Regions from separate parts of the Propionicimonas sp. T2.31MG-18 genome, predicted to be linked through region 1. Evidence: riboswitches for the same ligand, from Rfam matches in the RefSeq annotation. Region 1 holds a riboswitch; the other holds the start of a gene.
The links. Region 1 has a riboswitch for cobalamin ahead of ACFQQJ_RS00780 (hypothetical protein). Riboswitches for the same ligand answer to the same signal wherever they lie in the genome.
Positions count from the first base shown of each region.

Region 1 (4,203 bases):
TCGTACTTCGTCAGCTTGTAGGTGGCCTTGGTCGCGCCGGAGATCGAGCTGCCGTTGCGGTACCAGCGGTAGCTGAAGGCGGGGACGGGATCCCAGGTGCCGGTGACGGCTCCGAGGGTCTCGCCGACCTTCGGCGTGGTGCTGGCCGGGGTGGTCTGGTTCTCGATCGTCGGCACGGGGGACGCGGCGTAGCCCTTGGGGACGCTCACCTTCAGCGTATCGTTTGAGCTGCCGGTGGGAACCCAGAGGTGGCCCTCCGCAACTCCCTTCTTGGGCGTGGAACTCGACGGGCCGGTTGACGCGTAGTCCCAGGCAGCCCACGTGCCGTCTTCATTCTGGGTCGCCTGCCAGTAGCTCCAGTAGCCGGTGTCGAACGTCGTATCGCAGGTGAGCGGGAAGCCGGTGACCTGGCACACCGATGGGCCCCACGTGGTGCTGAAGGTCTTCACGGTGAACCCGGCGCTCTTCAGCGCCGCGATGCCCGTGGAGTACGAGGTGGCGCAGCGCACGGTCTCCTGGCCGTTGCCGCGGTCGACGACCACCCACACGCCGGTGCAGGAGGTGGTGGCCGCCGGCAGCTTCGGCGCGTTCTTGGGGCACTTGCCCAGGTTGACCGAGGCGTCGAGCAGGCTCTTGCCGCTGATCAGGTAGAGCGCGTCGACGGTGGCCATCAGGTCAGACGCGGTTCCCTCGTCCAGCGAGTTCGGGAACCCGCCGTCGGCGTTCTGCACGCTCCCCAGCCACGTCTTGGCTGTGGCGACGTCCTCGCCCTCTGCGGCCAGCGCGGAGCCGAGCAGGCCGGTGGAGTCGACGGGGGAGTAGCTCGCCCAGTAGCCGTCCTCCACCTGGTTGTCGTCGGCCCAGTCCTTCGCCGCGTCCACCTGCGGGTCGAGCTGGCCGATGGCGTGCAGCGCGAGGATCCCCATGCCGGTGGTGTCGGGGTCGGCCTGGAAGCCGTTGAAGTCGTAGCCGAAGGCGCCGGTGTCGTCCTGGAGGCTGAGCAGCTTGGTGAGCAGCGTCACCGGGATGGTCGCGTCCGCCCGGTCGAGGGCGATGATGCCCAGGCTCTGGCTGAACGCGGAGTCCGACGAGCCGATCCGGCCGTCGGCCGGCAGGCCCTTGGTGACCAGCGAGACGAGGTTGTAGCCGGCGAACTTGCGCGGGTTGAGGCCCAGCGCCTCCACCGCGATCGCCAGGTTGGCCGCGCGGGCCGGGTTGAGCTTCTTGCCCGGGTACAGGTAGCCCTTCGCGCCCTTCTCCATCTGGCTCACCAGCGTGCGCAGCGCGGGCGCGTAGGTGCAGTCGTTGGCGGTGGCCAGGCCGAGCGCGACCGTGGCCGAGGCACCGACGCCGTCGGCGGTCTTCGGCAGATTGCGCACCAGGTAGTTCGCGGCCCGGGTGGCGTCGGCGGCGGCGGGCGCGGCGTCGGCGGTCGGGACGGCGGGCAGGCCGAGCAGTGCGATCACGACCGCAGACCCGGCAGCCAGGGATCGTCGGAATGAGTTGAACACGGAAGTCCTTTCGCGCGGGGCCTCCAGGTGATCCGGGGCCAACTGCGCGCGTCCGACTCGCCCGTATGCCACGACGGGTGTGAATGAGCCAGAACTTGTGCAGGCATTCCGACTTGGACGGCAGTTGCCGTCGTCACGGTTGCGGGTCAGTCCCGGACTTGCACCGGGTTCCCCTGCAAAGGTTCAGGTGGCCTCAGGCTAACCCATGGGCGGTGGCGACGGTGGCCGTGACAAGGGGTGAACCAAAAAGTACAACGGGGTGCCCGAATCGGGCACCCCGTTGCGTGGACGGCAAGGTCAGGCGGTCGGAGCCGGCGGGTCGGCCGGGGTCTCCGCGGGAGCCGGTGCCGGCGGCTCGGCCGCAGCCGCGTCCCCGTCGATGAGGTCCTTGGCCTTCTCGACAGCGTCGCCGGCCAGCTTCTGGGCGCCGGCGGCGAGCTTCTGGGCGTTCTCGGGCAGGTCCTCCGCGAAGTCCTTCGCTGCCGCGGACGCGTCGGCGGCGAGCTTCTGGGCGTTCTCGGGCAGGTCCTCCGCGAAGTCCTTCACCGCCTCGAAGGCGTCACCGGCGACGTCCTTGGCCTTCTCGCCGAACTCCTTGGCCTTGCCCAGCAGGCCGCCGAGGAAGCCTTCCGCGCCTTCCTTGGGGGTGTTCTCTTCAGTCATGCGTTGCCCTTCTGTTCTCGTAGGGAGCGACGCTGCAAGCCTAGGACGCGAGGGCCTCCGCGGGGAGGGCTACGGCGCGGATTCAGCACGCACGGAGAACACCCGGAATCCCTTGGCGCTGGCCTCCCGCTCGCAGCGGTAGCCCGAGGAGTTGAGCCACGCCTGGAGCGAGTCCGCGCCGAGGTTCCGGCCGACCACCAGGCGCGCCGTCCCGCCCGGCGCGAGCCGCGGCAGCCAGGTGAGCAGCAGTTCGTGCAGGGCGGCCTTTCCGATCCGGATCGGCGGGTTCGACCAGATCTCGTCGTAGCGGGCGTCCGGGTCGGCGTCCGCGGGCGCCAGCGGACGGACGCGGTCGCCCACGCCGTGGGCCGTGGCGTTCGCCGCGCACAGCTCCAGCGCACGGGCGTTGGTGTCGACGGCGTCCACCACCGCCTCCGGGCAGGCGGTGGCGAGCGCGACGGCGAGCACCCCGTACCCACACCCCAGGTCGAGCAGCCGGGTGGCCCCGGCCGGCGGCACCGACTCGCGCAGCAGCACAGACGTGCCCAGGTCGAGCCCGTCGGCGGAGAACACCCCGTCCGCGGTCGTGAACGTCCAGTCGGTGTCCCAGAACCGCATGCCCACCTCGCGGCGGTGCTCCTCGCCGGTGGGTGTGTGGAAGTAGTGGCTCACGACTGCTCCTCCAGGGTCCGGAACGCTCTCGCCTCGCGTGCGCGGTCGGCCAGCCGGTCGTCCGGCGGGTAGCCGACCTCCTCCAGCACCAGCCCGCGCGCGGCCATCACCGGCACGTCGCCCGCACGCCCCGGCGCCTCCAGCAGACCGTGCAGCCAGTCGCCGTCGCGACGCCCGGTGCCCACCTCCACCAGGGCGCCCACCAGCGAGCGCACCATCGAGTGGCAGAACGCGTCGGCCCGCACGCCGATCTCGACGCGGCCGTCCGCGGTGCGCACGGCGTGCAGCACCTGGAGTTCGCGGATCGTCGTCGCGCCCTCGCGCGCCCGGCAGAAGGCGGCGAAGTCGTGCAACCCGAGCAGTCCCCCGCCGGCCTCGTTCAGCCGGTCGACGTCGACCTCGCCGCGGACGGTCGCCGTGGTGTGCCGCACCAGCGGGTCGAGCGTCCGGTCGGCCAGGCGGTAGGCGTAGCGGCGCCAGATCGCGGCGAAGCGCGCGTCGAACCCCGGCGGCGCCACCCGCACGCTGTGCACGGCGAGGTCCTCGGGAAGGGCGCGACGCAACCGGCGCTGGAGCGTGGCGGCCACGTCCTCGGGCCCGGACAGGTCGAGGTCGACGTGCGCCACCTGCCCGCGGGCGTGGACGCCGGCGTCCGTCCGTCCCGCGCAGGCCAGCACCGGGGGCGCGGGCAGCCGCAGCACGCGGCCGATCCACGACTCCAGCTCGCCCTGCACGGTGCGCAGGCCGGTCTGGGCCGCCCACCCGTGGAAGCCGGTGCCGTCGTAGCCGAGGTCGAGGCGGTAGCGGGTCATGCGCGGCGGTAGGCGAGGTCGTGGATGGTGCGCCCGGCCTCGAGGCCGCGCCGCTCGTACTTGGTCACCGGGCGCGCAGCGAAGCGGGGGGCCCACCCGTCGTGGCAGTTCACCAGGCCCGGCTCTGCGTCCAGCACCTCGCGCATCGCCTCGGCGTAGTCGTCCCAGTCGGTGGCCAGCCGCCACACCCCGCCCGGCGCGAGCCGGGAGGCGACCAGGGCGGCGAACGCCGGCCCGACCAGGCGCCGCTTGTGGTGGCGCGCCTTGTGCCACGGGTCGGGGAAGAACGTCCACAGCTCGCTGAGCTCTCCCTCGCCGACCACGCTCGCCAGCGCCTGCGCACCGTCGGCGACCACCAGCCGCACGTTGCCCACGCCGTGGCGCGCCAGCCGTCCCAGCGTCGAGGCGACCGCGGGGGTGAACACCTCGAACGCCACCAGGTTCGCCTCCGGCATGGCTTCGGCGAGCGCGGTGATCGCGTGCCCGGTGCCCGAGCCGATCTCCACCTTCAACGGCGCCTCGCGGCCGAACACCGCCGTCCAGTC
Region 1 covers NZ_CAXWGX010000001.1:169,249-173,451, reverse strand. The annotation lists gene ACFQQJ_RS00780 (hypothetical protein) at 1-1,511, opposite strand, end outside; cobalamin riboswitch at 1,592-1,733, opposite strand; gene ACFQQJ_RS00775 (hypothetical protein) at 1,809-2,174, opposite strand; gene ACFQQJ_RS00770 (class I SAM-dependent methyltransferase) at 2,244-2,792, opposite strand; gene truA (tRNA pseudouridine(38-40) synthase TruA) at 2,843-3,658, opposite strand; gene trmB (tRNA (guanosine(46)-N7)-methyltransferase TrmB) at 3,655-4,203, opposite strand, start outside.

Region 2 (4,203 bases), on a different contig from region 1:
GCCCAGCTGCTCGATCGCCGCAGCCAGCGACCCGAGGACGATGCGGCGATCCTCATCGACGTCGAGCCGGTCGAGGTGCCGGGCGCCGCCGACGACGACGTCGGCGGCCGCGGCCGCGATCCGCAGTTCCACGCTCGGGCGCCCGAGGAGCCCGTACACGGTGATCATGCGGGGTCCCGCGTGACCAGCGGCGTGCCGTCGGCGGACCGGTACTCGTGTCGGAACCCGGGGTGGTAAAGGTGGCTGCGAGTGCGGGCGGTCTCGGCGAGGGCGGGTCCCACGAGCACCACGGTGTGCTTCCAGAGCTTGTGCTCCTTCATCGACGCCGACAGTTCGTCGAGGCGGCAGCGCAGCATCAGCTCGTCCGGCCAGCTCACGCGGTAACCGACGATGCACGGTGTCTGGGGCGGGTAGCCGCCGGCCAGCAACTCGTCCTGCAGCACCTTGTTGCGGGCCGCCGACAGGTAGAGGGCCATCGTGACGCCGTGCGCGGCGAAGCCGCGGACGGTCTCCCGGTCGGGCATCGGGGTGCGGCCGCCCTCGAGGCGGGTGAGGATGAGGGTCTGGGATACCTCCGGGATGGTGATCTCGGCGTCCATCCGGGCGGCGGCGGCGGAGAAGGCGGACACCCCGGGGATCGTGCGGTGGGGGATGCCGATCCGGTCGCAGATGCGCCGCTGTTCGGCGGTGGCCCCGTAGATGGACGGGTCGCCGGTGTGGACGCGGGCCACCAGCAGGCCCTCGTCGTGGGCGCGCTGGTAGAGCGGGGTGATGTCCTCCAGCGACTCGCTGGCCGAGTCGATCACCAGGGCGCCCGGCCTGGCGCCGGCGACGATGGCGGGGTCGACGAGGCTGGACGCCCAGATCACGATGTCGGCCCGAGCGATCACCTGCGCCCCGCGCAGGGTGATCAGGTCGGCGGCACCGGGGCCGGCGCCGACGAACACGACCTCGCCGGTCACAGCCGGCCGCCGGTCTCGGTGCGGGCGGGTGCGACGAGGACGGTGGAGAAGTAGGGCGCCCGGTCGGTGTCGACGTCGCACAGCGGGGTGATGGTCTCGCCCGGAAGTCCGACGTCCACCCCGAGCACTCCGTCCCGCCCGGCGTCGCGCACCACGGCGAGGAGGGCGGCGAGCTGGCGCCCGCCCTTGTAGGCGACCACGGTGTCGGCGTGTTCGAGGGCGGTTCGGACGGCCTCGAGGCCGGCGGTAGCCGGCACCAGGCTGAGGCTTTCCTGACCTTCGACGAGCGGGGTGAGGCTGGCCGCGGCGAGCGCCTGCATGGCGGTGATGCCCGGCACCACCGAGACGGTCAACCCCGGTACCGCCGCGCGCACGTGGGCGGCGAGGTAGGAGAACGTCGAGTAGACGCTCGGGTCGCCGACGGTGGCGAACGCAACGGTGGTGGCGCCCCCGGCGAACGCCGCCTCTGCTGCCTGGGCCGACGCCTCCCAGGACTGGCGGCGCTTCTCGCCGACACCCCGTCGTTGGGCCATGCTGAAGGGCACCCGTCGCAGCTTGCCGGCCGCGCCGGGACAACCGGCGAGCACGACCTGCTCGGCGCGCCCGGCATCGTCGCCGCTGGCCTCGGTGCTGGGAACCAGGATGACGTCGGCACGGTCGAGCGCCGCCTGCGCCTTCAGGGTGAGCAGTTCCGGGTCGCCCGGGCCGACGCCCACCCCGATCAGGGCAGGCGTGGAAATGGCAAAGCTGTCCATGGAGCCTCCTCAGGTGTCCTCGCCCGATGTCGTCGCTCTGCAGTGAGGCGAGTTCCTGGCTCCCGGACGAAGCCGGTTACAGTGGCGGGACCGCCCCGGACTTGCCCATCGGGCTCACCGGAGTTCCTCTGCACATCTCTGCGGTGTTCAGTCTGACACACTCGAGTACGGAGAATTACCACCAACGAAAGGTTGGTCATGGCAGCTCGGCGGACCGGCGTCCTCGCGGCCGGACTCGGCCTGGGGTGGCTGGCCGACCAGCTGCTCGGCGACCCGCGCCGCTGGCACCCCGTGGCCGGCTTCGGGCAGCTCGCCGTCGCCCTCGAGCAGCGCCGGTACGCTGACGACCGGACGCGCGGCGTGCTGCACGAGGCCGTTCTGGTGGGCGGCGCACTCCTGTTGGGCGGCGCGATCCAGCGGGTGGTGCGCGATCGGCCCGTCCTGTCCGTGCTGGCCACGGGTGCCGCCACCTGGGCGGTGCTCGGCGGGCGCTCGCTGGCCCGGGAGTCGGAGGCGATCGCCGCTCGGCTGGCCGCCGACGACCTGCCCGGGGCGCGGGCCCGGGTCGCGAACCTGGTCAGCCGGGACCCGCAGTCGCTCGATGCCGACGGGGTCGCCCGTGCCGCGCTGGAGTCGGTGGCCGAGAACACCTCCGACGCGGTCGTCGCGCCCCTGCTCTGGGGTGCGGTGGCCGGCATCCCGGGCCTCCTCGGCTACCGCGCGATCAACACCCTCGACGCGATGGTGGGCTACCGCAACGACCGGTACCGCAACTTCGGGTGGGCGGCGGCGAAGCTGGACGACCTCGCGAACTGGCTGCCGGCGCGGCTCACCGCCGCTTTGGCGACGGCCGCAGCGCCCCTGGTCGGCGGCGACCCGTCCGACGCGGTTCGTGCGGTCCGGGAACACTCCGGGCAGCACCCCAGTCCGAACGGTGGCGTGGTGGAGGCCGCTTTCGCCGGCGCGCTCGGCGTGCGCCTAGGCGGATGCAACACCTACGGCGGGGTGGTCGAGGACCGTGGCGAGCTCGGCTTCGGCCCGGCGCCGGCGCCGGCGGACCTGGCGCGCGCGAACCGTCTGGCGCTGGCCGTGTCGGCCGGTGCCGCCGCGGTGACGGTGGCGCTCGCGATGTCCCTCGGACGCCGACGGTGAGCATCCTGGTGCTCGGTGGCACTGCCGAGGCGCGGGAGCTGGCCGGGCTCCTGGTCGCCGCGGGCGTGCCATTGGTGACCTCGCTGGCCGGCGACGTGGCCGAACCGAGGCGCCCGGCCGGCGCGGTGCGGATCGGTGGCTTCGGCGGGGCTGACGGACTGGCAGCCCACCTTCGCACCCACGACACCACGGCGGTGGTCGACGCCACCCACCCGTTCGCCGAACGGATCACGGCGAACGCCGCCGCCGCGTGTGCCGCGACCGGAGTGGCGTTGCTGCGGCTGTCGAGGCCCGGTTGGGCGGGCCGGCCCGAGGCCGCCGGGTGGCAGTGGGTGGACGGCCTCGACGGGGCTCGCCGCGCTGCCGAACGGCTCGGGGCCCGGGTGTTCCTCGCCATCGGTCGGCAGGGCCTCGCCGCGTTCGCCGGCTGGACGGACCGCTACGTCCTGGTGCGTGTCGTCGACGCCCCCGAGGTCGATGTACCCGGCAGCTGGGAGGTGCTGCGGGCGCGGGGGCCGTTCTCCTTCGAGGCCGAGTGCGACCTGCTCCGCAGCCGCTCGATCGACGTGCTGGTCACCAAGGACTCCGGTGGCCCGACGGAAGCCAAGCTGGACGCTGCGGCGCACCTCGGCGTGCCGGTCGTGGCGGTGCGCCGACCGCCGGTCCCGTCGGGCGTGCCGGTCGTCACCACGGTCGCTGAGGCTTTCGCCTGGGCGGCGGCGCGCTGAGCGCGGTCGGAATCAGCGGCGGCGCAGCAGGTACGTGTCGAACATCCAGCCCTTGCGCGCCTTGGCCTCGGCGCGGCGGGCAGCGATCTCGTCACGCACCTTGTCCAGCGGCCCGGCGATGAGGATCTCGTCGCCCGTGCCGAGGTAGGCGCCCCAGTAGATGTCCAGGCCGGTGGGGTCGATGGTGGCGAACGCCTGCCCGCCGTCCAGCATCACGACCACGTCGTCGATTCCGTCGGGCAGGCCGCCCCGCAGCAGTCGGGCCGGGCTGATCTGCAGTGCCCGGCCCTGCCGGTTGAGCGGAATGCGGTGGCGGGCGGCGAGGGCGAGGACGCTGCTCACGCCGGGGACCACCCGGAGCCGCAGCGGTTGGCCGGTGGGTGCCTGTCCGGCCAGCTCGTCCACGATCGCGAGGGTGCTCTCGTACAGGCTCGGGTCGCCCCAGACGAGGAAGCCGCCGCTACGGCCGTCCTGCAGGGCGGCTTCCACGGCGGCGCCCCACTGCCGGAGGCGCTGGGCGCGCCAGTCGGCGACAGCGGCGTCATAGTCCGGTGCGGTGCGCCAGGGCCGAGGCGGGTCCCTGAGTTCGACGGTTCGTAACGGGGT
Region 2 covers NZ_CAXWGX010000028.1:66,117-70,319, forward strand. The annotation lists gene cbiE (precorrin-6y C5,15-methyltransferase (decarboxylating) subunit CbiE) at 1-168, opposite strand, end outside; gene cobM (precorrin-4 C(11)-methyltransferase) at 165-1,043, opposite strand; gene cobI (precorrin-2 C(20)-methyltransferase) at 959-1,717, opposite strand; cobalamin riboswitch at 1,746-1,915, opposite strand; gene ACFQQJ_RS14850 (cobalamin biosynthesis protein) at 1,916-2,869, shown strand; gene ACFQQJ_RS14855 (cobalt-precorrin-6A reductase) at 2,866-3,597, shown strand; gene cobF (precorrin-6A synthase (deacetylating)) at 3,610-4,203, opposite strand, start outside.
Region 2: linked by a shared signal. The riboswitch ahead of cobI (precorrin-2 C(20)-methyltransferase) and the one ahead of ACFQQJ_RS00780 (hypothetical protein) in region 1 are both predicted to bind cobalamin.